One region of the Vagococcus carniphilus genome, then DNA from elsewhere that is predicted to be linked to it. Evidence: riboswitches for the same ligand, from Rfam matches in the RefSeq annotation. Region 1 holds a riboswitch; each other region holds the start of a gene.
The links. Region 1 has a riboswitch for cobalamin ahead of H9L18_RS00665 (ABC transporter substrate-binding protein). Riboswitches for the same ligand answer to the same signal wherever they lie in the genome.
Positions count from the first base shown of each region.

Region 2: linked by a shared signal. The riboswitch ahead of H9L18_RS08230 (Ig-like domain-containing protein) and the one ahead of H9L18_RS00665 (ABC transporter substrate-binding protein) in region 1 are both predicted to bind cobalamin.
Region 3: linked by a shared signal. The riboswitch ahead of H9L18_RS11725 (1-propanol dehydrogenase PduQ) and the one ahead of H9L18_RS00665 (ABC transporter substrate-binding protein) in region 1 are both predicted to bind cobalamin.

Region 1 covers NZ_CP060720.1:131,462-142,509, forward strand. Annotated here, with positions in the region: gene H9L18_RS00630 (NAD(P)/FAD-dependent oxidoreductase) at 1-1,134, shown strand, start outside; gene H9L18_RS00635 (Gx transporter family protein) at 1,237-1,761, shown strand; gene H9L18_RS00640 (polyprenyl synthetase family protein) at 1,790-2,776, shown strand; gene H9L18_RS00645 (nitrogenase component 1) at 2,820-4,451, opposite strand; gene H9L18_RS00650 (nitrogenase iron protein NifH) at 4,444-5,274, opposite strand; gene H9L18_RS00655 (ABC transporter ATP-binding protein) at 5,267-6,055, opposite strand; gene H9L18_RS00660 (FecCD family ABC transporter permease) at 6,052-7,074, opposite strand; gene H9L18_RS00665 (ABC transporter substrate-binding protein) at 7,088-8,194, opposite strand; cobalamin riboswitch at 8,326-8,531, opposite strand; gene H9L18_RS00670 (ABC-F family ATP-binding cassette domain-containing protein) at 8,702-10,321, shown strand; gene H9L18_RS00675 (C39 family peptidase) at 10,363-11,048, opposite strand, start outside.
Region 2 covers NZ_CP060720.1:1,663,909-1,674,956, forward strand. Annotated here, with positions in the region: gene lepA (translation elongation factor 4) at 1-1,634, shown strand, start outside; gene H9L18_RS08200 (Abi family protein) at 1,801-2,652, opposite strand; gene H9L18_RS08205 (hypothetical protein) at 2,871-3,383, opposite strand; gene H9L18_RS08210 (GIY-YIG nuclease family protein) at 3,534-4,049, opposite strand; gene H9L18_RS08215 (hypothetical protein) at 4,063-5,046, opposite strand; gene H9L18_RS08220 (serine hydrolase) at 5,062-6,243, opposite strand; gene H9L18_RS08225 (hypothetical protein) at 6,415-7,398, opposite strand; cobalamin riboswitch at 7,798-8,002, shown strand; gene H9L18_RS08230 (Ig-like domain-containing protein) at 8,175-11,048, shown strand, end outside.
Region 3 covers NZ_CP060720.1:2,406,379-2,417,426, reverse strand. Annotated here, with positions in the region: gene H9L18_RS11760 (DEAD/DEAH box helicase) at 1-1,213, shown strand, start outside; gene H9L18_RS11755 (BMC domain-containing protein) at 1,336-1,890, opposite strand; gene H9L18_RS11750 (4Fe-4S dicluster domain-containing protein) at 1,893-3,245, opposite strand; gene H9L18_RS11745 (oxidoreductase) at 3,534-4,649, shown strand; gene H9L18_RS11740 (BMC domain-containing protein) at 4,674-5,018, shown strand; gene H9L18_RS11735 (EutP/PduV family microcompartment system protein) at 5,044-5,487, shown strand; gene H9L18_RS11730 (cob(I)yrinic acid a,c-diamide adenosyltransferase) at 5,487-6,050, shown strand; adenosylcobalamin (AdoCbl) riboswitch at 6,095-6,242, shown strand; gene H9L18_RS11725 (1-propanol dehydrogenase PduQ) at 6,515-7,627, shown strand; gene H9L18_RS11720 (BMC domain-containing protein) at 7,705-8,049, shown strand; gene H9L18_RS11715 (ANTAR domain-containing response regulator) at 8,093-8,665, shown strand; gene H9L18_RS11710 (sensor histidine kinase) at 8,658-10,073, shown strand; gene eutA (ethanolamine ammonia-lyase reactivating factor EutA) at 10,189-11,048, shown strand, end outside.

The DNA of each region.
Region 1 (11,048 bases):
GACGCTGAAGAATTTGAAATGGAATCAGCTCGTGCTGCTCGTTTAGTAGCTAACGAATTCATGCAAGCTAAAGGTTATGAAGATAAAGGAATCTACGTAATCGGAGATTTAGTTTACTTTGAAGAAAAAGAAAACATGCCAACACCTCAAATTGTTCAGGCCGCTGAACAAACTGGTCATTGTGCAGCAAAAAATATTTTAGCAGAAATCAATGGAACTGAAAAAGAAGCTTACAAAGGTAAATATGACGGTTTCATGGTTTCAATTGGTTCTAAATACGCTGTAGCTTGTGTCTTTGATAAGATTCACATGAGTGGATTCTTCGCAATGTTAATGAAACATATCATTAACTTACGTTACTTCTTTGATATTCGCTCAGGTTACTATATGTTCCAATACATTATGCACGAATTCTTCAGAATTGGTGATCAACGAAATGTCATGCGTGGACATACATCTCGTAATAGTAACGTTTTATGGTCTGTTCCTCTACGTGTTTTCTATGGTTCAGTTTGGTTAGTTGAATCAATGAAAAAAATAGTTGGTAATGGTAAAGTTTTACAACCAGGTACTTGGTTTGGTGAAGGTTCATGGTTTACAGATAACGTTGTCTTCCCATTCCCTTGGTTGCAACAAGCAGCTGATGCAACAAGTGGTGCAAGTGAAGCAGCTGAAGCGACAACTGCAGCAAGTGGTGCAGCCGACGCAGCAGCTGGAGCCGTTGCTGATCCTACATTTGGTTTAAGCTATGCTTACGGTGAAGAACCTATGACAGTCTTTAAATCTATGCCTAAATGGTTCTCTTCTCTTATGGAATTTATTATGCCTAACCAAGACGTTGCTTTATTCATGCAAAAATTCATGACAATTGTTGAAGTTTTAATTGCCTTAGCGATTATTGCTGGTTTATTTACATGGTTAGCTAATGCAGCTACTATTGTTTTAGTTGTTATGTTCTGTCTATCAGGTATGTTCTACTGGGTTAACATTTGGTTCTTATTTGTAGCCTTTGCACTGATGAATGGTTCAGGACGCGCCTTTGGTTTAGATAAATGGGTGATTCCTTGGATTCAGAAAACTGCTGGCAAGTGGTGGTATGGTGATGTTAAATCACGATACGGTGAGAGTGCTTAACTAATAAACTAAAAGTTCTAGAAGAAACCTCTTCTAGAACTTTCTTTTATATTGCTTTCCTTTTTAATTGATAGTATTCTCACTATATGATAGGAGATTTCAATGAATAAAAATAAAAAATTAATCTATATAGCCTTACTTGTCGCCCAAGGAGTTATTATTGGATTACTCGAAAATATGATTCCATTTCCATTTGCTTTTGCTCCTGGTGCTAAACTTGGATTAGCTAATTTGATTACCATCATCGCCATTTTTACGATGCCTGTAAAGGACAGTTTTCTCTTAGTTATTCTTAGATTATTTCTAACAACTCTACTAGGTGGAACTGTTTCGACTTTACTTTATAGTGCAGCCGGTGCTATTCTTAGCTACCTTGGGATGCTTTTATTGAAACAACTTGGACCAAATAAAATTAGTACCATTGGTATTAGTGCTTTTGGTGGCTTTTTACATAATGTCGGCCAATTAGTCGTCGCCAGTTGGATTGCAAGGTCGTGGAATGTTATGCTCTATTTACCTGTCCTCTCCTGGATTGGTATTCTAGCAGGAATCGCTATTGGCATTGCAGCTAATTATGTCATGGAACATGTCAAAACAATTCAAGAATTCAAATTAGATTACGAATAATCAATAGCCCTTTTAAAGGAGGTTACCCATGCAAATTCATTCCATGTGGGATGATTATCCTACATTAAAAAAAGATTTAGCTAAAACCTTAGATTTAATGTCTTCCTCAATTGATTTACCTAATAAAGAAATTGAGCAAACTATTATTGAGTTGTTTCACTCTGGTGGAAAACTTCTAAGACCAGCCTATCTTCTTTTATTCTCAGCTTTTGGAAAAAATACAGATAAAAAGAAAAGCATTGCTCTTGCAGCTGCTATGGAAACACTTCATACAGCAACTCTTATTCACGATGATATCATTGATGAAGCTGAGGTAAGACGTGGTGTCACTACTCTTCAAACTAAATTCGATAAAGATGTCGCTGTTTATTCTGGTGATTATTTATTCATTGTTTGTTTTAAATTATTAGCTAAATACACAGACTCTTTAAGAAGTATCAAACTAAACACAGCTAGTATGGAAAAAGTTCTTCTTGGAGAACTGGGACAAATGAATACTCGTTATCGTATCGATATTACAGTTGATGAGTATATTCAAAATATATCTGGAAAAACAGCTGAACTATTTGCTTTAAGTTGTTTTCTAGGCTGCTATGAAAATGGTGGTTCAACTAAATTAGCTTCTAATTGCCGTGAAATCGGTAAATCAATTGGATTAGCTTTTCAAATTGTTGATGATATTTTAGATTACTCTCAAACAGAAGAAACAATTGGTAAACCTGTTTTAGAAGATGTCAAACAAGGTGTTTATAGCCTACCTCTCATTTGTGCTTTAGAAGAAAACAAAGCTTTCTTTGAACCGATTTTAATAAAAAAAGATCAAATGACAGATGAAGATACTCGAGTTATTCATGAAGGTGTTATTACTTATGGTGGTGTAGAAAAAGCCTATCAATTAGCTGATCACTATACACAAACAGCTTTAGATTTAATTCAACAGCTACCGAATAATAAAGCTAATACGAAACAAACAATTTTTGATATTACTAAACAAATTTTAACTCGTGAAAATTAAAAAGTTTTTAGAATGCCTATTCGGGTTCTAAAAACTTTTTTTATTATAAAAATGAAGTTAACCAATTATTACCACTAATTCCTGTTAAAGACATTGGTTTTTCTGACACGCTGCCACTAACAACTCCATCATTTAATGGAATAAACGAAGCTTTTGGAAAATAAAATTGACAGCCTTTTTGATAGGCGGAGTCCCCTATAATAATATCATACGATCGTTTTTCTGCTGCAAGTTCCTCAATTGTTGAGAAACCAACTGCTTTATCTTGGTAAAAGTATGCTAAATTTTCAGTTGGCAAGTAAGTTCTACTAGTAACTGATTGACACTCAAATTCTAATTGAAGCATCTTCTCTAGTCCTTCATTAATAGATGGGCGACCTAGTAAAAGAACGTGTTTATTTTGTAAGGTTCTTTCGATATCCCGTACTTCTTCATCCCTATCGATTAATTGAATATCACAAAACGGAGTCAATTGTTCGATACATCTCTCAAATCCTAACCTACCAATTGGTAAATCAACTATATAAGGCATTTGATAATTTTTTTGTAACCACTTAGCTAAGTCCAATCCTTCTTCACTCACTACCCAATTAACTTGTCCTGCTAGTATGCTAGAGAAAGCATCTCTAAGGTTCCCCTCAATAACATTTAATTCATAGTTATTCCATGCTAACTTTTCTTTTAACTCATCAATATTAATAATATTTCCTAAAGTTAGTTTCGTAAAACCAATTAAATTAATCTGATTTTTAGGTGTTCTTTCTTTTGTTTCATTTTCCAAGAAGTAATTACCAGCATCCATTAGTCCTTTTGAAATACCAATAGCAGCCTCTTCAAATCCTTCTGTTATAAATGGAAGGACAGAAATATCTTCCATCTTAAGCGATTCTGACAACTCTTCATAATCACCATGAACAAAATGATTTAAAGGAGAGCCCATCAAACAAACATCCTCTTTACCATCATGATGCTCACAAATAAAACTAAGAATGTCTGATGTCCCACCAAGGGATAAGTCAATGTCTGAAAAATGCGTATAATAAAAATTAGATTGTTTAGCAAGTAAAGAATTGTCAGCAAAAGAATCCGTACAACTACCAGGTGTGTAGAGAACTCGTAAACAATTCCAATCCTCAATTAAAGAAGCAACTCCAGCAATATCACTCGCTAAAACAGGTAATTTAAAAATTTCTTTCTCAGATTCAACATGTTTTCTTGGCTTTTTGTCCGCCAATATATTGGCTATCTCTTTTATCTCTTCTTTACTATTATGCTGACATTTAGCTATTGGTCCTCGCCAAATTTGAAAAAAAGGAAGCGAATAAGTTGCTTCCAACTCAAGCACCATCGAATCATAGTCTGTTTGAATAATATAATCCGAACAACCTGCAAATAAAACAATTCCTTTAATATCTGGTAGTAGCACTGCCTGCTCTACAGTTTTTTCTAACTTACTGTAAATATCTCCCGTTAAATAATCTGTCTGATCTAACTGGCATAAAAAGACGTGATCCAAAATATCTAGCTCACCTTCTTGAAAATAAAAAGTACGCAAGCAAGAAGCTGGACCAATACAGATAATAGAAACATCTTCCAATTCTAATAAACAATCAGTCACACTTTTAGTTTCTTTTCGACAACTAACTGGCATTTTTTTTTGCTTTAACTCAACCATGTATTAGGCCCTCTTCTTCTACTAATGTTTCTCGCCATTCATACAACTCATCTTCATCAAAGGGTGTGATCATTAAATCTTTTACAGGTTGTTTAATAGCCTCACAAATTGTTTCAAATTCTTTTGTTGCAAGTGATTCTGGGTATTCTTCGACAACTGTTTTTTGTTGATAATCTGCTCGTTTTAAAAAGTTTGAATCATGAATAACTCCTGTACATTTTGCATGAACTTTTCCTAAATAATTAGAAACGATTTTTTCATCCATCTCATCTTGATAACGATTTAAGATAATACCACCCATCGTCTCACCCGTTTTATCAAAATGAATCAAACTTTTCATAATATTATTGGCTGCATAAAGAGACATAAAATCTGATGAAGAAACTATGTAAATTTCTTCTGCATAGGCTTTTCTCATTGGTAATGAAAAACCACCACAAACAACATCACCTAAGACGTCATAAACAATGAAATCCCATTCTTCTTCAAAAACACCTAAACGTGTCAACTCTTTCATCATAGTTGTAATGCCAATCCCTGCACAGCCAACTCCAGCAGTTGGGCCTCCTGCTTCCACACATTGCGTTCCATAAACACCATCAAAGACTAAATCTTCTCTTTTAATCTCTCTACCTTTTGCTTTAATTTGTTGTAAAATAGTAGGTATTCTTTTTCCTACCAAAGTTCTTACTGAATCAGCTTTTGGATCACATCCAATATGTAAAACTCGGTATCCCTGTTTAGCTAATGTTGCTGAAACATTACTTGCTACAGTTGATTTACCAATACCACCTTTACCATAAAATGCAATTTTTTTAGTCATTATTCTTACCTCCCATATACACACAAATTTGATGATTTAACTCTGGTACTTCTTTAAGACTTAAATCACATTGGTACAATTCATTTAACATTTTTTCATTAATAACATCTTTAGCTTCTCCAAATGTAAAACGGCCGGATGCCTCCAAAATACCTGTTTTATCATCTAAAATTAAAGCATGATCTGGATTATGCGTTGTCATAATGACTGCATAACCTTGTTTTTTTAATTCTTTTATTTTTTCTACTGTTTTATATTGATTGCCAACATCTAAGTGGGCCGTTGGTTCATCTAATAGAATAATTGAAGGGGTTTGAATAAGTGTTCTTATAATCGCTACTCGTTGCCTTTGTCCACCACTTAAATCAGCATAAGAATGATTGGCAAATTGACTTAATCCAAATTCTTCTAACAACTGATCTACTTTTTCATAATCTTCTTTTCTTGGTTGACTAAACATCCCTAAATAAGGGGCTTTTCCCATTACAACATAGTCTCTCACTGAATAAGAAAAAACAGATAATAATTGCTGTTGAACATATCCCATCTCTTGAGCGACCTCTTTTGGATTCATTCGATGAATTTCTGCGTCATTAATTTTTACCGTTCCACTAACAGGAGTTAACAGATTGACTAGGCAATTTAACAACGTCGATTTACCTGCTCCATTTGGTCCTAAAATGACTAAACTTTCACCACTATGAAGGTCAAAATTAACATTAGAAAAGGTAGGAGCTGATTTAGGATAGGCAAAAGATAAATTCTTTACTTCTAATTTCACACTAATCGCGTCCTTTGCTTTAATAATAATAAGACATAGAATGGAGCTCCTATTAATCCTGTCAAAATACTTAATGGTAATTCTGCAGAAGTTAAAACTCTTGCTAAAGTATCAACTACAATCATAAAGATGGCACCAAGTAAACAAGCTACTGGGAGTAATCTACGATTATCATCTCCTATAATCATTCGTCCTAAATGAGGTATAACTAACCCTACCCAACCAACTGTTCCACTAATTGAGACAGAAGACGCTGTTAAAAGTGTTGCCCCTAGAATAGCCAATGTTCTTACGCGAGTCACATTGATTCCAAGTGTTTTTGCCTCTATAACTCCTAATGACAAAATATTAATTTGCCAACTAAGAGCTAATAACAAAACAGTTGCAAATAAAATCACAGGAAAAATCCTAACTAAGTCTGTCATTGAAACTTTTGCAATACTTCCCATTTGCCAATAAGTGATTTCTGCTAGCTCCGTTTCAGCATCAGCCATGTATTTAATCATTCCTAAAATTGCTGTCATTAATCCACCTACAATAACACCTGATAAAACTAAAATAATCATCGTATTATTACGAACAAGTTTAGGAATAAACATTGCTAACCAAACAGCAACTAATCCACCTAAAAAGGCAGTTAATTGAACAAGTTGGCTACCAACACCTAGTAGAATACCTGCTGCTGCTCCAACACATGCTCCCGCTGAAACACCTAGCATATCAGGAGATACCAAAGGATTTCTAAAAATCCCTTGGTAAACTGCTCCTGACAAAGCTAAACTACTACCTATTAAAATAGCAGCTAAAATTCTTGGCAGCCTTAAAGTAAAAATAACACTTTCTTCCATTCCTGAAAGACTCTGATCCAGCATTTTTCCTTTAATTAAGAAAACCCGTATAACATCTTGTGGACTAATCCAATAGCGTCCAATGCATAAAGCAAGCAAAGCTGTAACACCCAGTAATAAAGTCATGACTAAAATCAACCATTTCACATTCCATTTGTTTATGTTGTTCATGTCTTCTTACCTCTTATTTACTTTCTTTATTCGCCTCACGATTTGTTATAAAATCCATATCATCAGCTGATAAATTGTAATCAAAGAAATCTTTGTAGAATATTTTAACTTCTTTTTCAAAGTCCGCATCAGAGAAAATTTCTGGTTGAATTTTAGATGCCATGTAACGAACCATTAATGGTGTTTCAACTCCAGCAACATCCCAACGATAGATTCCTTTTGGTGTTTTATAAACTTGTTTTTTCTGAACTGCTGAAATTTTACTCCAGTCCTTACCTTCCATCTTATTATCATATAAATCACTTGGTTTAGATTCATCAAAATTAGTTAAGAAAATAATATCAGGATTCCATTTATAAATTTGTTCCATATTTAATTCCACATTACCTTTTCCAACTAAATCATGAGCCACATTTTCGCCACCTGCTAATTCAATGACTGTATCATTAACATACACACTAAAAGATTGTAATTGTAAGGTCTCGCCTCTCATAAATAAAACTTTAACTTTATCAGCCTCTTTAACTTTATCTTCTTTAGATAATAAATATTCATGTGCTTCATCATAGTTTTTATTAATTTCATCTGAACGTTTTTCTTTTCCTAGTAACTGACCAACAGTTGAAAACCCTGCTTTTAAATTATCAATCGTATCACTGTTAATCATAACTGGAGCAATTCCCAATTTTTCAAGTTGCTCTCTTTCTTTTGTTTGACTATCCCATAAAAGAGCTACATCCGGTTTAACATTAGCTATTTCTTCCATATTGATACCGCCATTATTATCAATGTAAGACGTATCTATTTCTCCCATCTTAGGTTCCATCTTAGGTAAAATCGAAATATCATAAGCTTGTTTTGTTCCTTCTCTTGCACCCATAATATGATCTGCAGACCCATCAACAGCATAAACAATAGCTGACCATGGAAGAGGTGTAATGGCCATTCCATTTATTTTTTTAGGAACCTCAACCTTGTTTCCAGCAATATCTTCTACTATATGAGTCTCTTCTTTCTTCGTTTCCTTAGTCTTAGTACTATCTTGAGTTGAACCACAACCACCTAATAATAGCGCAGTACTTAATGCCATTCCCATGAATAATTTTGTTTTACTTGTCATTAAAAAAACTCCTTTATCTTTTTTTATAAACAAAAAAACCAAGGAAACCTAATAAACAGTTTCCTTGGTTTTTCTTTACATGAATTAATTAATTAATACACCATAAAAAAACCACCTAATGAATCCGTTAGGTAAGCCTATAAAAAAAGGTTGATGTATCCTGACTCAAGTTCATCGTAAATAATCTTACTTCCCAGTTTTATCCAGTGTATTAAACGATTACGTACTCCCTCTTACAGTGGCGGTCACCGTGTTGGTTTTTAACCAACTTCCAATCAACCAATCTTTCAATAGCCTCATTGTAGCACCGATGAGAACCGCTTTCATTAGAGATTGATTAGTATTTCACTTCACATTATCTTTGATCAACACTTCTCTTAATCATCTTGTTATCTTATCTAATGATCAAATTTTAATCAGATAGTTACACCTTGCATTCATGCTCTAAGCCCGATATAATCGGATAGACACACAAATTTGTGCAAAATAAAAAAAGTGAGGGATTACATGATTACTGTATCAAACGTTAGTCTGCAATTTCCAGATAAAAAATTATTCGAAGATGTAGATATTAAATTCACACCAGGAAATTGTTATGGGTTGATTGGCGCAAACGGAGCTGGAAAATCAACTTTCTTAAAAATCTTATCAGGAGAATTAGACCCTTCAACAGGAAGCGTCACACTAGGTCCAGATGAACGTTTAGCAACTTTAAAACAAAATCATTTTGACTATGAAGAATACACTGTTTTAAACACTGTTATTATGGGACATAAACGCCTTTATGAAGTGATGCAAGAAAAAGATGCTATTTATATGAAAGCTGATTTTTCAGATGAAGATGGCATTAAAGCAGCTGAACTTGAAGGTGAATTTGCTGAATTAAATGGATGGGAAGCAGAACCTGAAGCTTCAAGCCTTTTACAAGGATTAAACATTCCAGAAAGTCTACATGATTTAAAAATGTCAGAACTAACAGCTGGACAAAAAGTAAAAGTTTTACTAGCGCAAGCTCTTTTTGGTCAACCTGATGTCTTATTACTAGATGAGCCGACTAACGGATTAGATCGTGACTCTATTGCCTGGTTAGAAGAGTTCTTAATCAACTCAGAAAATACGATTATTACTGTATCCCATGACCGTCACTTTTTAAATAAAGTATGTACTCACATGGCAGACTTAGACTTTGGAAAGATTAAATTATTCGTAGGTAACTATGATTTCTGGTTAGAATCAAGCCAATTAGCAGCTAGACTTCAATCAGATCAAAATGCTAAAAAAGAAGAAAAAGTAAAAGAATTACAAGAATTTATTGCTAGATTTAGTGCGAATGCTTCTAAATCTAAACAAGCAACATCACGTAAAAAAATGTTAGATAAAATTGAATTAGATGATATTCAACCTTCATCAAGACGTTACCCATTCGTTGGCTTTAAAGCTGAACGTGAAATCGGAAACGACTTATTACAAGTAGAAAATATTTCTAAAACAATTGATGGTAAGAAAATATTAGACAATGTTTCCTTTACACTAAGAAAAGATGATAAAGCAGCCTTTATTGCAAAAGATGACATCACAACAACTGTTCTTTTCAAAATCATTATGGGTGACATGGAACCTGATTCAGGAACTGTTCGTTGGGGTGTGACAACAAGCCAAGCTTACCTACCAAAAGATACTTCTGATGAGTTTGATACAGATCAATCAATTGTTGATTGGTTACGTCAATATGCATCAAAAGAAGAATCTGATAATACTTTCTTACGTAGTTTCTTAGGACGTATGTTATTCTCTGGAGAAGATGTGCTGAAATCAGTTAACGTTCTTTCAGGGGGAGAAAAAGTTCGTTGTATGCTATCTAAATTAATGCTTTCAAAAGCTAACGTCTTAGTTTTAGATGATCCTACAAATCACTTGGACTTAGAATCAATCACTGCATTAAACGATGGCTTAATTGCTTTTAACGGCTCTATTTTATTTGCTTCTCATGACCACCAATTTATTCAAACAACAGCAAATAGAATCATTGCTGTATCTGATAATGGTGTTGTTGACCGTGCGGAGACAACTTATGATGAATTTTTAGAAAATGAAACAGTCAAAGAACAATTAGCAAAAATCTTTTAATATAATAAAAAGCTGACTCACTTTACTTGAGTCAGCTTTTTTTATTTGTATATTGCCCAATAACGAATGGCTTCTTGCTTTAAAAACTCTTCTTTAAATTCTTTAACTGTATGACTTTTTTTCTTCGTATCACTTGGATTATTTAACCAAAACGTATTTGTTTCCTCGTTGTACCCAGATAATACCATAATATGACCTATCTCAGTAAAATAGCCTGGTTTTACAGAAATAATAACAGGATGACCTTTCATTAAATGAGCTTTTACAAGCTCCATGTTATCTTCTAAATCAGCAAACAGATAATTATGCTCTTCTGCATACATACCGAAGATACTCCATGATGTTCCTTGATCTTTAGAAAAGAATCGATTGCCTGACCATTTTAAAATATCTAAAGGTGTTTCTTCTTTTTTGTCTAAATAAGAGGAAACCATTGCTAACGAGGCTATTGCGCATCCGTTAATCTCCAATGTATTTTGAATAGGATCCCCATCTTCTACCCCATAATAAGTATCTTTCCAACGTTTATCTGTTTGTAAAACTAATGGTATCTCCATTCGATTTTTAAATTGATTAGCACTTATTTTATCATTTACTTCCTCTAAATAAGTCTTTTTAACTACTTTTTTCTTAGCTAACTCTTGTTTTTTCTGCTGCTCTAGAGCAACTTCTGCTTGTTTAGCTAAACAATCGTTTATATACATTGAAAAAAAGCCAAAGACTATCG
Region 2 (11,048 bases), 1.5 Mb from region 1:
AACTAACGTATAATGCGAAAGATGGAAAAGAATATATTTTTCACCTAATTGACACGCCAGGGCACGTAGACTTCACATACGAAGTGTCCCGAAGTTTAGCTGCTTGTGAGGGAGCAATTTTAGTTGTAGATGCTGCCCAAGGAATTGAAGCGCAAACTTTAGCAAACGTTTATTTAGCCGTTGATAATGATTTAGAAATTTTACCAGTTATTAATAAAATTGATTTACCTGCCGCTGATCCTGAGAGAGTACGTGGCGAAATTGAAGAAGTTATTGGAATTGACGCAAGTGAAGCAGTTCTTGCTAGTGCCAAAGCTGGAATTGGGATTGAAGATATTTTAGAGCAAATCGTAGAATACGTACCAGCACCAACTGGAGACGTTGAAGCACCTCTAAAAGCGTTAATTTTTGACTCAGTTTATGATGCTTATCGTGGAGTTGTCTTAAACGTTCGTGTAATGGACGGCGTGGTAAAACCGGGAGATGTTATCCAGTTAATGCAAAATGGAAAAGAATACGAAGTAACAGAAGTAGGGATTTTCTCTCCAAAAGCTGTTTCTCGTGATTTCTTAATGGTAGGGGACGTAGGTTACGTTACTGCCAGCATTAAAAATATTCAAGACACTCAAGTTGGGGATACAATCACTTTAGCAAATAACCCAGCAACTGAAGCCTTAGAAGGTTATCGTAAAATGAATCCAATGGTTTATTGTGGACTTTATCCAATCGATACTTCTAAATATAACGATCTTCGTGAAGCTTTAGAAAAATTACAATTAAATGACTCTGCTTTAGAGTTTGAAGCTGAAACTTCTCAAGCACTAGGTTTTGGTTTCCGTTGTGGGTTCTTAGGTTTATTACATATGGACGTTATTCAAGAACGTTTAGAACGTGAATTTAACTTAGATTTAATTACAACAGCACCATCTGTAATTTATCATGTGAATAAAACTGATGGTACAACAGTTGTCGTTGATAACCCGGCTGAATTCCCAGAACCAAGTTCAATTGATTCTGTTGATGAGCCTTACGTAAAAGCACAAATTATGGTACCTAACGAATACGTTGGAGCTGTTATGGAGATTTCACAACGTAAACGTGGTGAATTCGTAACAATGGATTATTTAGATGATTACCGAGTAAATGTTGTCTACAATATTCCATTATCAGAAATTGTTTTCGACTTCTTTGATAGATTAAAATCAGGTACAAAAGGATATGCGTCCTTAGACTATGAATTAATTGGTTACCGACCAAGTAAGCTAGTTAAAATGGATATTCTTCTTAATACAGAAACAGTTGATGCGTTAAGCTTCATCGTTCATAAAGAATTTGCATATGAGCGCGGTAAAGCCATCGTCGACAAATTAAGAAAATTAATTCCAAGACAACAATTCGAAGTGCCTATCCAAGCAGCCATTGGAACTAAAATTGTGGCCCGTACTGACATTAAAGCTTTACGTAAAAACGTATTGGCAAAATGTTACGGTGGAGATGTTTCTCGTAAACGTAAACTTCTTGAAAAACAAAAAGAAGGTAAGAAACGTATGAAACAAATCGGCTCAGTAGAAGTCCCTCAGGAAGCATTTATGGCTGTTCTTAAGATGGACGAGGATGAAGGTAAGAAGAAATAACTGAATAAAAAAATACCCACTATTTACTACTATCATTAATTCATAGTAAATAGTGGGTATTTTTAATATCTCAACGTTTCGACATTAAGGTGCCAGTCATTAGGAAACCCCAATGATTCAAGAATATTGTTTATACTAATTGATGTTAACTGATTATCTAAAGTTTTTACTCTTTTTTAATAGTATTATGAAGAGTTGCGTACTGAACATTACTTAGAAAACATTGAAGAATAATGAAAACACTATATACATCCTTTCTATTATCGGAAGGTTGAACATCGTATTTTAAATGAATATCAGGATAATGTTTCAGATCTGCTTTGCATTTAAAATCTAACAATCGATTATTATGAGCACAAATATTTCTAACTTCTCTTATATTTTCTGTAAATGATAACATTATTTCAGGTGTAAAAGGGGAATTAATAACTGTTTTTTCAGATATAAAACTGCAAATATTTTTGGCTATTTTATTTTGTAAATCGGTAGGTAAGCTTTTTAACATTGAGTTTGTTTGCCCGAAATCTAAATAATCTATCAATACCCAAATTGGAACATCATTATGCGTTCTACAATAATGTCGAATAGAGTTTCCGTTATTCCTTTTTTTATTTTGATTTATTAAACTGCTTAATTTTGAAATAAGCCATCCTAACTCTAAAATTTTAGAAGTATCATAATTACTAGTATTTAAGTAAGCATATTGACAATTTGGATAAGCTTCTGAGAAACGATAAGCTAAGATACTTTTTAAATGTTTTTCAGCCTCAGTAATTGCTGTAAAAAAAGCTGTTTTCAATTCTTTATCAAAATAATGTAAATGAGTAATTTCATCAAATGAGGCGTTTGGTAAATACTTATTTATTTCTAAATCCATAAAGTATTTACTGTAACCATTAATTAAATTATAATAATTATTTGTCAGCAAATATTGTTTAGCCTTTTTATAGTCTTCAAATTGTAATCCGCGTTTATAAAGAATACCCAACTGACCGTCTAAATCTTCAAATTTTTTCAAACAAAAAAAAACCCATTCCAAAGAATGAAGGTTTTCCGCACTAGTCCCCGTAGAGATACTAGCACTTTCTCTTATCCTCATTCTATATGTTGTCTTTTATTTTTGCAACTAGTTTATTTTAAAAATTTATAAAAATTAAATAATAAGCATTTCTACATACCTATTATACGAACGTACATTCTGTTTGTAAAGTGTTTATACATATACTAAATTAAATTTTACTCTATAAACACAAACGTCGATGATTGTCCTTTCCCTGAGTCAATGATTATCTCTGTGTTACTAATAATGGTTAATTCAGTAGGTCTGCCATCTGTATCCAAATAAATAGTATTTGTTTCTTCATCATAAGAATGAACTTCAACAGGAATGTTGCGGTCTCCACCAGGGCCAACTGGGCGAGTAGTCCATGTTCCATCTTCATGAATTGTAAAATTATTATCCGTTTGCCAAACAGCCCAAGTTCCTTTTAATGAAAGCATTTTGTCATAAGCTACTTGCTTATTGTCAATCTCTTTTGTTTCTTCAGTAGAATTACCTTTAATTGTTTCTTCTTTTGTTGTGGCTACTGTTTTTTTATCTTTTTTCTCATCTTTGTTATTATTATTTAACGTCTTAATTTCTTCAAGAATTTGTTGTTCTTTTTTATTTGAGACACCTAAAAAATAGCCTCCTCCAAAGGCAATAATAATCAATAAAACAACAATAATACCACTTTTTTTATCACTCATTATTTTTCCTCCTAACTAACTTTTTCAATAAAGTCATTAAACTAATGATAACACCAAAATATAAAAAGTTTTAGTCACCACATCAGCATGTAATAACTAAAACTTTTTTTAAGTCGACTTCTTCAAAAATAAATTTATCTTACTGTGGAATCATTTACTTTTGTTTCCCTTATTTCTATTATATCCTTTTTCATATGCACCAAAAAATCGAATAGCATAACGTTCTAAATCATTTAAGTTACTAAATTCTGAATTTTCAAGAGCTATTGTCTGAATTGTAAATTGATCACCATATTTAAAATCAGCGTATACGTCGCCATTTCCTCGTCCTTTAAAATGATTACCAATTCTATCTAAGACCTTAATACTTTGTCCAACATAATATAAATCTTTTGTTTTATTATGTAATATGTATACTCCTGGAAAATTTTTAATATTTGCGTGTCTTGCTTTTTCATCGTACAATCGTTTATTTCTTATTAACATGAATTCTTCAGGGGTTAATTCAATTGAATTATTTGCTAAATCATTAATTTTAGAGTTTATTTTTTTAGCTTGTATTAGTTGGATTATTAATTTTAAAAAACTTATAGCTAATATTAAAAGGAATATGCGTATTAAATCTTTATTAAAAAGAAAGCTTTCCAGTATATCTGTTACATTCATTTTACAAGCCTCCTTAAAACTCAACTTCTTCAAAAACCAATTTTTCTTGATTATCGCTAGAATAGATTTTTTCACCATCATAGAGATAAATTGTTTTTTCTTTTATATCAGTTTCGGCATCTTTATGTGTAGTGGAAAAGCCATAGACAGCTTTTTTAGATTCATTATCAGTTGTTTTAAATGAGTTAAACTTCTTAATATCGACTAATTCAATTTGTTCAGAATCAGAAAATTTACGATTAAATAGTTGAATTAAGTCATTTGAATGATTTAATTCATAGTCGCCATTAGCTAATTGTTTCTTCTTTTTTTTAAGAGTTTCATTCACCTCAAGGGGTGTAACATTCAATTCTTTTGGAACTTCATCTATCTTTTCAGCCTTTAGAAAGTCACTATTCCCTAAATTGAATTCGAAAGCATCATTTTGAAAGACCGCACTTTTATAACCAGTATAATCAAACGTTTGATAATTATATTCCAGTGGAAGGGGAGAGAGGTTCTCTTTTCCTTCTTGATTTAGCGCATTATAATTTTGAACTGCATTTTTGTAGCTTAGAAAAATTGACTCATTTTCTTCTACAACATAACCACTTAAAAGTGCATAATTTTTAGCTTTCTTCTTTTGTAATTGATTCGAGCTATCTACATAATAATGAAAAGATGGACCGGTATCCAATACTCTTAGCTCAATAAACGTTCCATCACTATTTATTGTAATGATATTCTTACTTAAACCAGTCTCTTTTAAAATGTCACCTTCAAGTAGATAAGTAGCTACATACTTATTTGTGTCTTCAATAATTTTAGCAGGGGAGACATCCATTTTTGGTACTTTTAATCCCATTTTATTTAAAGTTATATCAGACTCATTGTAAAAGTAACTTATTTTTTTCTGAGGTTCTTGTGATGCGTTACTAACATCTTTTTTTACCTGACAACCAGTCAAAGCAATCAAGCTTATAGAGGTTAAAAATAGAATAATTTTTTTAGTTTGCATGCATTACTTCCTTTTCTATTTTAATTGAAGCACTTGATTGTCAACAATTTTAGCGATATCACCAATTGATTTTTCACTATAAGATTCATCATAACCACCAGTCATAATTGTCACAAAATAGGGTTTTTTAGTATCTTTAACAAGAGCAATATCATTACTTACAGCATACATTGGCATCCAGCCAGTTTTGTGGGCGACATCAACCCCAGGTAACCCAACTGCTACACCATCATCAAAAATACTTTGTTGCAACCAATTATATAGCGTGTTAATATTTTTACTCTTATCTTGGTGAGTGTATACATAATTCATTGCTTTAGTTAGAATTCGTGGGCTAGAAAAGGCTCTATTATTCGGTGAAGCACTATCTAAACGTCCTAAATAATTAATAAATTCTTGCTCACCAACGTAGTTTAATAGCATAACATACGCAATATTATCACTGTATCTAATTACTAATTCTGCTAATTTACCAACAGAGTACTGACCGCCAACAGGTTCAAACTGAATAATTCCTGTCCCATCAAGTTTAAAGTTAGCTGTATAAGTTAATTGAGTATTCAAATCAATTTTTTTCTCATCTATCAATGTCATTAAATAAGTAATGAATGGTAATTTAATACTACTTGCTGTTCGATTGATTTTATCGCCATTGTAACTATATGAAAATGATTGATCGACAGCTTCTGCGTAGATGCTAATATCTCCGCCTTTTTCTTTAACAAATTCCTGTAAATCTTTATCTAAATTCTCCTTAAAAGCTTCTTGTGTTAAAGTAGGCTTTCTTTTTTCTTCTCTTTGTTCTATATGAATTTCTCTAGGTTCAAGAATATCTTTTTCAATAAATCCTTTTTTAGGATCGCTAATAATTTCTACCCACTGATCTTGTCCTTGTACAGGTTTGACTTTGACAACCGTTCCAATAGGTAATGCGTCCTCGCTCAATTCTGTACCAGTTAGAGTAACTTTAGGATGTACTTCTTTAGTAACAACTTGAGCCTCATCAAAAACTGTTTTTTTCTCAGGTGTAGTTTCTTTTTTTTCAGCAAGAACTTCTTTAGATGCTGATATTTCTTTTCTTTTTTCTACCTTTTCAGGTACTGGTCCTGCAACACTCTTTACCTTTTTAATCGTGAGGAAGGAGACTACTATTAGGATACAAAACAAACTCAACAAAACAAATAACTTTTTCTTCATTTACCCACATCTTTCTTCTTGATTTTTATACCATCTTTTTTATTATAGGGGATAGAATAGCTTGTTTTCAATACTAGTTGTGATTTTTATAACTAAATTAAAGAAGAAAGCATAAAAAACTCCCTTTAAATAGAAGATAAACTTTCTACTTAAAGGGAGCTGACTTTTTAATTAAAATAGTTGAAATGTAGTTGACGTTTCATCATTTGAAAAATAGATATTTTGACCATCAAATAAGTAAACATTAGTTACTTTGTTTCCATTATTTGAAGAAGTTGTTGAAAAAGCATATTTTGCTTTTATATGATTTTCTTTTTCAGTTTCTACATTTTGATAACTCGTAATATCAAGTAATTTTACTTCATCGCTTGGAGCAGTTTGAGGGCTCATAAATTGAATAAAATCATTGATATTGTTAAACTCATAATGTTTTGATGCTAAATTTTCTTGAGATTTCTTTAAAAAATTATTTATTTCAAGAGGAGTTACAGTTAACTCTTTTGGTGTTTCTTTAGGGACAACTTTTACTAATCGAACAGAATCTCCATTAGCATTTATTTCAAAACCATCTTTAACAAAAAAAGATGTTTGAGCTTCGTTGTCATCTAGTAATTGGTAATGATAGTTTTGAGATAGAGGTGAAATTTTCTCTTCACCTTTTTGATCAATTGCTTTGTAAAAACTGATTGAGTCAGCATAGCTTAAAGACACTTGATTATTCTCTTTAACGACATAACCACTTAGTAACTCATAATTAATCGCATTTTTAGTATGTACTTTATTTTTTTTATCAACATAATAATGAGTAGTTGTTTTTTCTGAATTGTCCTTAAGTACTCTCAATTCAATAAAAGTTCCATCCTCATTAACTTTTAAAAGATTTTTATCCAGTGCTACATCTTTTTTGCTTTCCCATTGAAGAGAGTAGATACCAGAATATTCTTTTGTATTGTCTATCACGTTTTTAGGTGAGACATCTTTTTTAGCATATTTTGATTCTAGATTACTATCTTTTATTTCTTTTTCATTAAAGAAATAAATTGACTCCTTATCTTCATATGCCGAACTAGCTTTAGCTTCATTTTTAAAACTGCATCCACTTAAAGATACCGTAAAAATGAGTAAAGCAACTAAACTTACTGTACGCTTTTTCATATTCCACGTCCTTTATTTTTATTAAACTATTTTTAGAAATTACGTTGTACTCTTAAAAGTCTAAAAGAGATGCTTATTTTGTAAATTTCACGGTACTAGTTTGTCCACCTTCGTAAAATGAATATCAACTATTCTTTTTACGAATACTTCCACTATACTTATACATCATTTACCAAGAAATAAACAAGAATAAGCACTCGAGTTTTCATAACTTTTAATCTGTTTTTAATCATTCGCTTAGTGATAGCGCTTATTCATCAACTTTTTTTATTTTTATTATCTATAGAAGCAACTTTTTTCAAAACTATTTTCAATAAGTCTATTTTTATAAAAAAAGAGAGTTTATTTGTAAAATAACTTTTTTCACAATCTTAAATGGGTGACGAACCCCCTCAAAATAGAGTACAATACAATAACGGTGCTTTTTTTATTTTTAAGCACAATGAATAAAACGTATTGGTAACGGGAAAGAGGTGTAATTCCTCTACAGACCTACCTACTGTGAAGCAGATGAAACCAATGAAACCACGGAAGAGATTCTTCTGGAAGGTTTGGGAGTAAGAAGAAGCTAAGTCAGGAGACCGACCATTTTTCGTTTTTCTAACTTTTTGTAGGAGAAAAGTGATAAGAGCAACTTTTTTGTTGAATCCTTAAAACTACCTTTTACAAAGAGGTAGTTTTTTTATTTTGATTTGTAGGAGGAGGATAAAGTTAGAGTTTTTTTGTTATGTCGCATGATGTGCGATTATTATTGTTTTTAGGGAAGGAAAGAGAAAATGAATAAAAAAATGAATTCAAAGTTTTTTAATTTATTGTTAGTGGTTTCGATGGTTTTATCTACTTTTGTTGGTATTCCATTCCAAGCTTTGGCAACAGAGAACACTGCTGTTAGTGTTGAAGAAAAAAGTAGTGAAGATGATTTAAGTCTAGGGTCTGGTTACCTAGGTGTACAAACAGAAGCAGCTGTTTATGATGATTTTACAAATGATATTTGGTTACAATACCAACAAAAAACGTTGAATGTTGATGAAACAGTTGATTTAAGACCTTGGCGTGTTGAACAAATTGTTTCAAATAATGTTGCAAACGATGTGGCTAGACCAAATTTCCATTTTGAAATTATTTCTGGTGATAGTGTTACTTTAAGTGATACTGAAAGCACTGAAAAAACACAAGTTAAAGCCGTTAAGCCTGGTACAAGTGTGGTTCAAGTGACTTATGACGCTCTAACTTATAAAGATAAAACATGGGGAGCAATCTCACCTGTTAATACAGGATACGCTGTCTTTGTTGTTGGTCAAGATGGACAATCTAAAATAACATTAAGTGATGAATTAATGAATTGGCGCCATTATGACACTATTTATTACTCAGAAGGAGAAACAACACCGTATTCATTTACAGTAAATGCGACAGATGCTGAATCGACTCGTGTTTTAGTAAACGGTAATGAAATTGAAGGTAATGATGGAGAATTTACTGCTGATTTAGAAAATAGAAGCAATATCATTAGTGTAGAAGCTACTGATAAAGAAGGTCGTATTTCTTCATTACATAGAGTAGTTGACGCACGTTTTATTGAAGTGAATGTTGAAAATAAAACAAATCCTGACGAAGATTTTGTTGTTGGTGATACTGCCAAAGTTAGTTTTAAAGGTATCAATCTACCAGTTTTCAAATTAGCAACTATCTATAATCCAGCTCCAAATGCTTGGGGCGGAAAAGGCTCATTTGTAGAATATAAAAATAATAAATCAGAAGAATTTAAAGGACGTTCTGGTCAATACGATTTAGCGACAAAAAATTCTTTTGACGTTGAACTCAAAGAGGCTGGAGATCATACTTTTACTAGTCCAAATGGTATTTTTACTAGTTGGTGGGGATCTAAATTAGGTAGTGATTTAGCGGCTTCAGGACCTGGAGAACCTAATTTAAATGCTGATATGCTAGAAGGCTACTTCTCTAAAATGCCTGATTTTACTATTTCTGTTGACGAAATAGTGGTTCAAACAGAGATTAAACTTGCTAAAAGTGAATTAGAGTTAACGACAGGGGATAGCGAATTAGTTGAAGCTGTTGTTAAACCAGAAAATAAAGCAAAAAGATTAGTTTGGTCAAGTTCTGATAAAGAAGTAGCAACTGTTGATAAAACTGGTAAAATTACAGCGGTTAAACCTGGTAAAGCAGTTATTACTGCTAGCATTAATAAGGTAAAATCGGAATTAACAGTTACAGTTGTTGAAAAAGGATACAAAGAATTAGTTGCTCATAGAGAAGCAACTATTAAATCTTTAAATTCATATAAAAATTTAAAAGACTACCGTGAAACACAACAAGATGAAATCAAAGCAATCTTAAAAAATACTGAAGCTTTAATTAACAAAGCAGGAGATAAAGAAGCTGTTGATGCCATTGAAAAAGAAACAAAAGCAAAATTAGATGCTGTAAAAACAGATAAAATTCTAACTGAAAATGAAACAAATGGAAAAACAGTTACTTTCTCATTAGAGAAATTTACAATTGGTCAAGGATTTATTGTTGAACCAATTAATGTTTCATTCAAGAAAGATGAAAATGCTGCTGAACTATTTGATCGTATCAGCAAACAACAAAAATTAGGTTACTGGAATGCTGGTTCTCTCAAAAAAGACTTCTACCTACAAGGTATTGAAAAAGCAGATAATGGTAAAGTGAACATTCCATCTTATATTTCTGAAAAATTAAATGGTCCAACAACAGAAGAAGCTTTAGCAACGGGTAAAGATGATTCTGACTTAGGTGAATTTGATTACCATACCGGTGCTGGTTGGTACTACCAAGTAAATAATACTGCAGCCAATGTAGGAATGTCTAATTGGAAAGTTAAACCAAATGAAGTTATTCGTGTTCAATTTACTCTTGTTTATGGAGAAGATTTAACTGGAACAAATTTTGACGGCAATGGAAATAAAATTACAGTTTCTAATAAAGATGAAGCTTTAACAACTCTAGCTAACTTTAATGCTCGTGATGATAAAGCTGATTTATTGAAAAATGATACAATCAAGAGATCATATGACGCCTTACACACTAAAGTTCAAAATACAATCATTCCTCAACTAGAGATTAATCAAGCAGTAACTGATTTTAACAAATCTTTAGAAGAAGAAAAAATTGCTAAAGAATTACAAGCACATAAAGACGCTTCTAAAAAATCTTTAGCTGAGTACAAAAATATTAAAGATTACCGTAAAGCACAACAAGATGAAATTAATGCTATTCTTAAAGATGCTAATGGTAAAATCGATAAAGCAACTGACAAAGCTGGTGTTGATGTTATCGTTAAAGATACTAAAGCTAAATTAGATGCAGTTAAAACTGATAAAGAATTAACAGACGCTGAAAAAGAAGCTGCTTCTAAAGAACTACAAGCACATAAAGACGCTTCTAAAAAATCTTTAGCTGAGTACAAAGATCTTAAAGGTTACCGTAAAGCACAACAAGATGAAATTAATGCTATTCTTAAAGATGCTAATGGTAAAATCGATAAAGCAACTGACAAAGCTGGTGTTAATGTTATCGTTAAAGAGACTAAAACTAAATTAGATGCTGTTAAAACGGATAAAGAATTAACAGACGCTGAAAAAGAAGCTGCTGCTAAAGAATTACAA
Region 3 (11,048 bases), 750 kb from region 1:
ATTTACAATTTGTTGTACATCGACTTTGGAAATGGGGATTGATATTGGAGCAGTTGATAGTATTGTACAATATAACGCACCTTATTCAGTTTCAAGTTTAGGTCAACGGTTGGGAAGAAGTGGGCGAAAAACGAAAAAAAGTATTTTACATTTCATTGCAACGACTCCTTTTGATTTATTAAAAGGATTAGCCGCGATTTCCTTGTATGAAAGAAGTGAAATAGAAAGATTAGATGGTCCCAGTAAGCCTTATGATTTATTTGCTCATCAGTTATTAGCTATGTTATTGGAGCATTCAGGATTAAAAAAACAAACTGTGTTTCATTTAAATCAGCAATTTAAAAATTGGAACTGGTTGAATGATGAGGAAATAAAAAAAATAGTAACTCATCTTTTAGAAGAAGAGTTTATAGAGTCGATTGGAGAAGAATTTATTACTGGAGTTGCTACAGAACCGTTGTTGACTATGGGACGTTTCTTTTCTCAATTTAGTACGCCTAGTAACTATAGTGTTTTCAGTGATGTCAAAAAAATTGGTGAAATACCTCTAGATATATTTTTGGAGATAGATAGCAATATTCTATTGGGTGCTAAAATTTGGAAAATTAAAGAGATTAATCATGAAAATAAAAAAATTATAGTACTTCCAGCAAACGATGGGAAGCCTCCTAAATTCTTCTCACTAGGAGGTGAGACTAGTCATTTATTAGCTAATGAAATGTTGGCTTTAATCAAGGATATTGATTGGATTGATAGTTTAAATAGTGAAGTTCAAGAAGGACTCACTCAGTTGAGGGCACAGCAACTATCTTTAACAAATCCGTTTGTTATTTATTTAAATGACAGAATAGCTTTTCGGACTTTTGCAGGAACTAAAATAAATTATACCCTACAGATTTTATTTAGTATAATTTATGCTAATGAACTAATTGAATATAACGATAACAAGATGTCCCTATTTATTGACATTATTCCAGATTCTTTAAAAAGAATAGTTCAAAGAACAAAAGAATTTGTATGGAGTAAAAAAGTATTAGTAGATTATTTAATAAATAACCCTACTTTGGTCAATAAACATATGTCTAATATTAAATATCAGAAACTGCTACCTTTTGATATACAAGTTAACTATGTTATAGAAAATTGTCTGAATTTACCTCAAACTTTAATTTATTTAGAGGAAATAGAGCAGTTACTTAACAATGAGATATAATATTCAATCAACCCTCCCACTCTTATACCAAAGAGCTTGTCTCCAACTTCAATGCTTTATCAATACCAAATAGATATTAAAAAAATGACATAACCGATTTTTTCGGTTATGTCATTTTTATTTTAAAAGACTAAACTATCAATTAATTCTTTTCTAGGGTTTGGTAAAACGATATGATTAATAATCATCGCTTCATCTTTTGCCCCTTCAACACCAGCTTCAACGGCAGCTTTAACCGCATCCACGTCACCAGTAAGAACAACAAAAGATTTTCCAGCAATTCCAGTTGCTAATTGTAAACTAATTAAGTCAACACTAGCAGCTTTAACCGCAAAATCTGCGGCAACGATAGAGCCTGCTGCTGAATAGTATTCAATCGCCCCAATTGCTCGAGCGTTATCTGGTACATGAGTCATATTGATAGCACGAACAACTTGAGGGTCGATACGAGGAATGATTAGTTTTCCTACAATATGCATACCACCAATTCGTGTTCCTTCTTCAATAGATTGCGTCACAGCATCCACGCGACCTGAAATAATAATGTAGTATTTACCAGGACAGCTAGCTTTAGCTGAAATCAACTGACACTCTGCGACTTTTAACATATAGTCAACTGCTTCAATTCCTTTAGCAATACTATTTAATTCTAAAAATCCTAATGTATCTATTTCCATGATTAAGCCACATCCTTTTTAATTTGAATTAGAGAGTCACTCACACATAGGACTTCACCTGAAATACTTGCGTGTATTGGTGCGCCTAAACTACCTTCATCAATATCAGCAATTAATTGTCCTTTTTCAACTCTGTCGCCTTTTTTAACAACAGACTTACAAGGAGCGCCAATATGCATTTTTAATGGAATAAATACTTCTTCCGTTTCATGAGTAATTAACTCAGAAAGATCATTGTTAACATATTTTTCTAGTCCCATTTTAAGTAAGATATTTTTAGGTGGCGTTTTTTGATATTCTCTCATTGGTTGTGGGATTAATTCTTCACCATTATATTGGTAGCGAATGCCTTTTTCAGCCAATCGTTGTTTAACATAAATGTTAACTTGACGAGGTGATAGAGACATCGGACAAGCAATAACCTCACAGATACCACATTCACAACATAGGATAGCTTGTTTCCAAACTGGATCATCATCAATATCATCAGGGACATCACTAGTAGCTAAATGTCTCATAACCTGATGAGGATGTAGCGGAATCCCAATCTGATATCTTGGACAAAGTTGCGTACATAATCGACATTGAATACAGGCAGCTTTAGCTTGAGTAATGATTTGATTGATTTGACGTTCGTGTAATTGATAGAGATACTCTTTTTCTTCTAGGATAATGATTCCAGAAGTAGTTTTAGTTACGACTTGATCGTTAAAGTTGTTATGGTTACCAATCTTACCCATCATTGGTCCACCATTTAAAAAGATGAACTGCTTAAGAGGAGTACCGCCTGCTAATTCTAAACAAGTAGAAAAAGGAGTCCCAACAGGAACTAAAACCATAGTTGGTTTATTAACAGCTCCAGTAATTGTAACTAATTTTTCAGTAACAGGTTTGTCATGTTCCATTGCTTCGTAAACATTAAGCATTGTTGTAATGTTTGAAACAACACAACCAACTTGTAGCGGAATACCAGTTGGCGGAACAGTTCTTCCGGTTACTTCAAAAACCATAACTTGCTCATCACCAGCAGGATAAAAATTATTCATCTTGTGAATTGTGATAGGAGCGTTTTGATTTTCTATTGCAGACTCTAAGCAAGCAATTTCTTCGTGGTAGTAGTCTTTTGTTGCGATAACAATTTTTTCGCATTCTACCATTTTTCCAACTTCAGTAATGGCCTTGATACATTCTTCGGCAAAATGTTTCATGACATAGTGGTCAGTTTTTAGCAAAGGTTCGCATTCAGCGGCATTGATGATTAGATACTCAGCCTTTGCATTCATTTTTTTAGCGGTTGGAAAACCGGCACCACCAGCACCGACAATTCCAGATTTGTGAATTTTTTCTAATAACATTTTATCACCTACAATTATAAATTTTGTAATGTAGACGCCATTGTCATGTCCAATTGTAAGCCTTATCTACTGTGAAATCAATTAAAATGTTAAAAAATGAACATAGTTGATAATGATTATCAACCTCATATTTAACAAAGTCTGAAAGATGGAAGGTGGACGATATCTTTAATTTTTGATATAATGGTGAAAAATTGACCAAATACTCACGATGAAGTGGGTTTAATTGCAAGGGCGCAAAAAAGACATTCATCTTTTTGTGCCTTTTTTTATTTAAGGAGGAGTAACATGCGAGCTAGTGAACCTATTCAATTACAATCGGGTGTAACACTGAAAAATAGATTAGTGTTTGCTCCTATCTCTACAATGGAAGACGCGCCAGATGGTAAAGTAACAAAAGATGAGTTGTCTTTTTTTGCCCAAAGAACTGGGGATGTAGGGGCTATTGTTATAGCATCAGCTTATGTTGATCAAGAGGGCAAATCTTATGGAAATAATTTAAGCGTTAGCCATGATCATTATATTGAAAGTTTAAAAGAGTTACCTCGCGTCATTCAGCAAAACGATACTAAAATATTTTTACAGCTTTACCATGGAGGGGCAATGGCAGAAGGTCAGGTTGAACATTTTAAACCTGTGTGCGTGAGCCAAACTTCCAGTCGTTTAACAGAAGGAAAAGAATATCGTGAGTTGACAGATTCAGAAATCGAACAAATTATTTTGGCTTATAAAGAGGCAACTTTACGTGCGATGAAAGCAGGATTTGATGGAGTAGAGATTCATGCAGCTAACTCCTACTTACCCAATCAATTTTTAATGCCAACTTGGAATTTAAGAGAGGATAAATGGGGTGGACCTCTTGAGAATCGATTACGTTTTTTAGAAGTATTAATTGATCAAATAAAAGAAGTTGTTGCAATGAATCAAGTAAAGCCTTTCGCTTTAGGTGTTCGTATTTCTTTAGAAGACGCTTTTTTAGGAACTCAAGAAGAAAGAGATGCTTCATTCAAAGAAGCGCTTGGTGTTTTAAAAATGTTGGATGATAAAGGTTTGGATTATCTTCACATAACGAGCTCTAATGCCTTAGAAAAAAAAGAGATTAACGGACAAAAAATCGAATTGTTGAGATTATTGAAGAGATTTGCTGAAAAAACACCTCTAGTTGGTTGTGGTAACTTACTACAATCTGAAGAAGTGGAAGAAGCGTTAGAGTTTTCTGATTTAGTATCAGCTTGTAGACCCTTTGTTTTTACTCCTGATTGGGCAAAAAAGATACAACAGGGAGAATTGATTGAACTTCCAAGTACAGGAATTGACTGGCAGTTAAGACAAAAGTTGAACATACCAAGAAATCTTTGGAAGGGAATTGAATCTTCTCCAGATTGGTATTTATATAAATTTTAAATTAAGAAAATAGAGGTCATAAAAATGAATGAAAAAAATAGAATTATTCAAGAATCGGTGCCAGGTCGTCAGATAACGATTGCACATATTATTGCGAACCCAGATGACCGTGTTTACGCTAAAGTTGGTTTACATGACTATGATAAACAAGCATTGGGAATTCTGACTATTACGCCAGGAGAAGCAGCTATTGTGGCTTCAGATGTTGCTGTCAAAGCAGCAGATGTTAGAGTGGCTTTCATGGATAGATTTAGTGGAACTTTAGTTATTGCCGGTGATGTGATGGCAGTGGAAGCAGCAATTGAAGCTGTTAGTGATACACTAAGAAATATGTTGAATGTCTCTACAGCAAAAATAACCAAATCGTAAGTAATAAAATAAGCAGGTGAATTGATTGAAAAAAATAATGTTTGTTGGTGCTGTTGGAACAGGGAAAACAACATTAACCCAACGTTTAGAAGGACACGAAATTGTCTATTCAAAAACCCAAGCGATTGAATCCAATCGTTTTATAGTAGATACACCAGGAGAGTTTATCCAAAGACGCCAGTTTTATAGCGCGCTACAAGTTACCTCAAGCAGTGTGGACTATATTGGTCTTCTTCAAAGTGTTGATGAGTCATTTAATACATTTCCACCAGCATTTGCTTCCATGTTTTCAAAACCCGTTATTGGTGTTGTAACGAAAATTGATAAAGCAAACAGTGAAGAAGAGGTTAATCGTGCGGCACATGCATTAAAAAATGCTGGAGCAAGAGAGATTTTTCATGTGTCTTCTTATGATGATAAAGGAATAGAAGAATTGCTTAAATTTTTAGGAAAAGAGGAGGATGAATAATGGCAAAGATTTATACTAAAACAGGAGATAAAGGTGAAACTAGTATTATTGGTGGCGAAAAAGTAAAGAAATGTTCTAACCGTGTGGAAGCATACGGAACAATTGATGAATTAAATTCTTTTATTGGGATTATTGTTAGTCATATGAAAAGTAGCATTGATGTCAAAAAAGATTTAGGTGAAATTCAACAAATTCTATTTGATTGTGGAACTGATATGGCGACACCAAATAGCACAAAAGGATATCGAACAAGTGCAGAATCTATTGAGTGGTTAGAAAGTTGTATTGATAAATACTTAGCTTCACCACCACCAATTACTGAATTTATTATCCCTGGTGGAGATCCAGTTGCAAGTGAACTTCATTTTGCAAGAACAATCGCAAGAAGAGCTGAACGAATTGTTGTAGCAGCGAGTTTAGAAGGCGAAATCAATCCTGAAGTTTTAAAATTTTTAAATCGATTATCTGATTATTTCTTTGCTGCTGCAAGATTAGTTAACTATCGAGAAAACAGAATGGATGTAAGCTACAGAAGAAATAGCCAAGTTTTTTACAATGATTAAAAAAAACATTGAAATAAAAAAATAAGTATGATAGAATCGGGCTATAGATTGAGAAATGTTATTTTTTAGATGGAACTTTGGTGAAATTCCAAGACGGTCCCGCCACTGTAATAAGCGTAAGCTTTAAGTCAGGTCTTTCTAATAATTAACGACATGGTAATTACTGTTTCGAGGCAAAACAGTGGTAGTTAGAGAATAAATACAGTAAGAAGTTCTAACATTTAACCTATTGTTTTATTTAACAGTAATCACCATAATTGGATACTGAATAAACACAACGATTTGTGTTTTGATAAAACAAATGGCAAATGGAGATACTTACTTCTGGTAGGTTGTAGCACAAAGGGGTGCTGTCCTTGCCTTTTTTGTTTTCTAAAATATAATAGTTGGCAATGACGCTACCGAATGAATCCTTATTTAAGGAATTTTTTTTGGTGGCTTTTTTTATTATCGGAGGTGGAAAAATGAAGCAAGTAAAATTCGGTACAGATATTTATATTGGTACAGATGCTTTAACAAAATTAAACGATTTTCAAAACGAACGTATATGTGTTGTTACTGATAATTTCATGGTTGAATCAGGCATGATTAATTTCGTAACAAGTAACATAAACGATTCAAACGAACACGCTATCTTCACGGACATCGTTCCTGATCCAACAATTGAAAACGTTGTTAGTGGAGTAGAAGAGCTAAGCAAGTTTAATCCAAGTGTTATGGTTGCTCTTGGTGGAGGTTCTGCGATTGACGCAGCCAAAGCGATTAAATTAATGGGAATGAAATTAGATATTATTAAAGAAGTAACTTTAGTTATCATTCCAACAACAAGTGGTACTGGTTCAGAAGTAACAGACTTTTCAGTTATCACAAATAAAAAAGAAAATTTAAAATATCCATTAGTGGATGACTTGTTACAACCAGATATTGCTATTTTAGATTCACGTCTTGTTGAAACAGTACCTCCAACTATTACAGCTGATACTGGTATGGATGTTTTAACACATGCCCTTGAAGCTTATGTATCAACAGAAGCAACTGACTTCTCTGATGCTTTAGCAGAAAAAGCTGTGGAGTTAATCTTTGAGTATTTAGAAAGAGCCTATGTTGATGGAAAAGATAGCGAAGCAAGAGAAAAAGTTCATTATGCTTCATGTCTAGCAGGTCTTGCATTTAATCAAGTTTCTCTTGGTTTATGTCACGGAATTGCACATACTGTAGGTGGTAAATTACATTTAGCACATGGTCGAATTAATGGTATCTTGTTACCATCTATCGTACAATATAATAGTAATGAGAATCAAAGAGCTCTAGAAAGATACGCAACGTTAGCTAGAAAACAAGGTTTATCTAACTCTAAAGGTAAAGTGGCAGTTAGAAGTTTAGTTAATCGCATCACTGAATTAAGAGCGAAGTTAAATATGCCAGCTAACTTTATAGATGCTGGATTTACAAAAGATGATGTAACTCCTCATTTAGCAACAATTAGTGAGGAAGCATTATTAGATCCAACAACTAAAACTAATCCAAAAACACCTACTAAAGAAGATGTTAGACAAATTGTTTCAAAATTATTTTAAACTAGATTAGTTTTTACGCTATAATTGAGGTAGAACATTAAGTTCTATTAAATTGAGTGAGTGAAAGGGGGAGCAGCTTGGAAGAGAAACAACGATTAATCCAAGAATATGTTCCAGGAAAACAAGTCACGATGGCCCACATTTTAGCTAATCCTAATCAAGATAGCTACGATAAATTAGGTATTATCAATGATGGACAGAGTGCTATAGGGATTCTAACCATTACACCTAGTGAAGCAACTATTATTGCTGTTGATACAGCTCTTAAAGCCGGTGATGTTGAAGTAGGCTTTGTTGACCGATTTAGTGGAACAGTGGTTTTAACAGGAGATTTATCAGCAATGGAAGAAGCATTTATAGCTGTTCTTCGGTTTTTAGAAGAAACGTTAGGTTTTTCTATCACTAAAGTTACCAAAACATAGACGTTTTGAAAAAGTGAAATTAAAAAAGGTGGGAGTGAGGCTCGTGAAAGGAAAAATTATCATTGTGGATGATGAACCTCTTACAAGAGTTGACTTGAGAGATATGCTAGAATTGGAAAATTATGATGTAGTTGGCGAAGCTGCAGATGGTTTTGAAGCAATTGAACTAGCTAAAAAACATCAACCAGATTTAGTTATTATGGACATTCAAATGCCATTATTAGATGGTTTGAATGCCGGTAAAAAAATTATGTCAGAAAAATTAGCTAATTCAATATTAATGCTTACAGCATATAGCGATGTTAATCATCGTGAAAAAGCAATGGGCTTTGGAGCTTCAGGGTACTTAGTCAAACCTTTAGATGAAAAATCTTTTATTCCTATGGTGGAAGTCGCAATCACTAAGGGAAAAGAAGTTAGTAAACTCGAAAAAAATGTAGATAAATTATCCGAAAAATTAGAGCAGCGAAAAGTGATTGAAAAGGCCAAAGGAATTTTAATGGCGAATCAATCGATTGATGAAGAAGCTGCTTACAAGCAAATTCGAAAATTAAGTATGGATAAACGTTGTCCGATGATTGATGTAGCAGAAATGCTAGTGATGGCTAATGATTGATAAGAATATTTACGAGTTAAGCCATAAGTATTCAAGTTTAAGTGATTCTGATATTGATGAGCTGATAAAAGAAGCTAGAAAAATCGAAGAAACAAATCGGTATCAAGAAGAAGATGTTTTTATTGATATCTTATCTGATGTAACAGATGAAGCAGTTGTTGTTTACCATCGTCCACCAAAAGATAATGACTCCATTTATAAAGATAATGTAGTAGGAAAAATTGCTAAACGATTGAATGAACCAGGTGTTTATCGAACGTTTGAAACAGCTCTAATTACTGAAGGGCTTCTTGCAAAGACGCAAGAGAACCAGTGGATTAGGCAAAAAGTTTTTCCGTTACGAAATAATCAAAAAACAATTGGAGTATTAATTGTGGAATTTCCAGTAAAAGAAATTAGAAGCGAAGGATCAAACAATGTTGCTGCGAATAACATGAAAGTTGTTGATACAACTTCATTGTTCTATAGTACATTGATGGATAATCTTGATGAAGCGATTTTAATATTTGATGAAGATGGTTACTTGATTATGAATAACGATGTGGCAAATAGTTACTATTTCCATTTTGGTTATATTGAAAAAATAATTGGTCTTCACTATGACAATCTTTCATTAGACACAACAACATTTGAACAATTGATTTATTTAAAAGATACAGAAAAATGGAAAAATGTTAGTAAAAAAGAAATAGTATTTGGAAGTTCTCACTTTCAAATGAAACGTTTCTTTGATAAAAAAACTGGCATGTTTACTATGATTCTGCATGATAAAACCGAAATTTATAATCGTGAAGTTGAGATTGTAGAAAAATCGGTGGCAATCAAAGAAATTCATCATCGTGTAAAAAATAATCTTCAAAGTATTGTTTCTTTACTGAGAATACAATCAAGAAGGTCAAGTAATCAAGAAGTCGTTAAATTGTTGAGAGAAAGTGAAAATAGAATTTTAGCAATCTCAGCAACTCATGAATTATTATCGAGGAAAGTGGATAATGATGTCTCCTTAATCGAGGTTTTGGATTTAACTATTTCTAACTGTAATCGAGCTTTTTTAGATAATAAAAAAGTCCAAATTGAAAAAAATATTGACCCGACTATTCGAATGGATAGTGATAAGACAGTAACAGTTGCCTTGATTGTTAATGAGTTAATTCAAAACAGTTTTGAACATGGTTTTTTAACAGAAAATCAAGACAACCAAATTAAAGTCGATGTTGAAAAACTTGAAGATAACATGGTGTCTGTTGTTATTAAGGATAATGGATCTGGCTATAACACAGAAAAATCTGAGAGTAATAGTTTAGGATTAAAAATCGTTACAAGTTATGTTAAAGATAAATTGCGAGGTAAGTTAAAAATTATCTCAAGTCGAACAGGAACATCAACTTATTTTTCTTTTAAAATTTAATAGATTTCAAACAAGGTAGTTTGAATAAAAAAAGCAAAGACGCTTAAAAGAATCCTGAGTATCAGGGTTATTTTAAGTGTCTTTTTATATAATTTTGTGAGGAAGGAGTGACTGAATGTCGGAAGAAGTAGTATTAAGTGTCGGAATTGACTTAGGAACATCAACAACTCAAATGATTATTTCTAAGTTATATATTAAAAACATGGCATCTTCTTTTACAATTCCAAGAATTACAATTACTGATAAAGAAGTTGTCTTTAAAAGTGACATTATTTTTACACCAATTTTGGAAAATAATTTAATTGATGTAAAAGCCATCGAAAATTTTGTTAAAAATCAGTATGAAAAGGCAGGTATCTCCAAAGAGGATATTCAAATTGGGGCTGTCATTATTACTGGAGAAACAGCAAGAAAAGAAAATTCAAGCAATGTGTTACAAGCTTTAAGTGGTTATGCTGGGGATTTCGTTGTAGCAACAGCAGGTCCTGATTTAGAAAGTATAATTGCTGGGCGTGGTGCAGGTGCTCAAACCTATTCAAAAGAAAAACACACAACAGTAGTTAACTTAGATATAGGTGGGGGAACAACTAACTTAGCCTTGTTCTATGATGATGAAGTATTTGATACAGGTTGTCTAGATATTGGTGGAAGATTAATTAAAGTTGATCAAACAACTAAAGAAATTAAATATATAGCACCTAAGATTAAAGAAATTATTCGTAAGGAAAATCTTCCAATATCATTAGGTCAAAGAACAAGTGTTGAAGAGTTGACACCTATCATTAAAATTATGGTAAACGTTCTTGAAAATAGTGTTGGACTCGGTGAACCAAGTCCTTATTATGAAGAGATTATTACTAATAAAGGTTTATCTTTCAATCGAAAAATAGAAGCTATTTCATTTTCAGGTGGAGTGGCAGATTGTATTCATTCAGATCTTTATATGGATCCATTCCAATATGGAGACATTGGTTT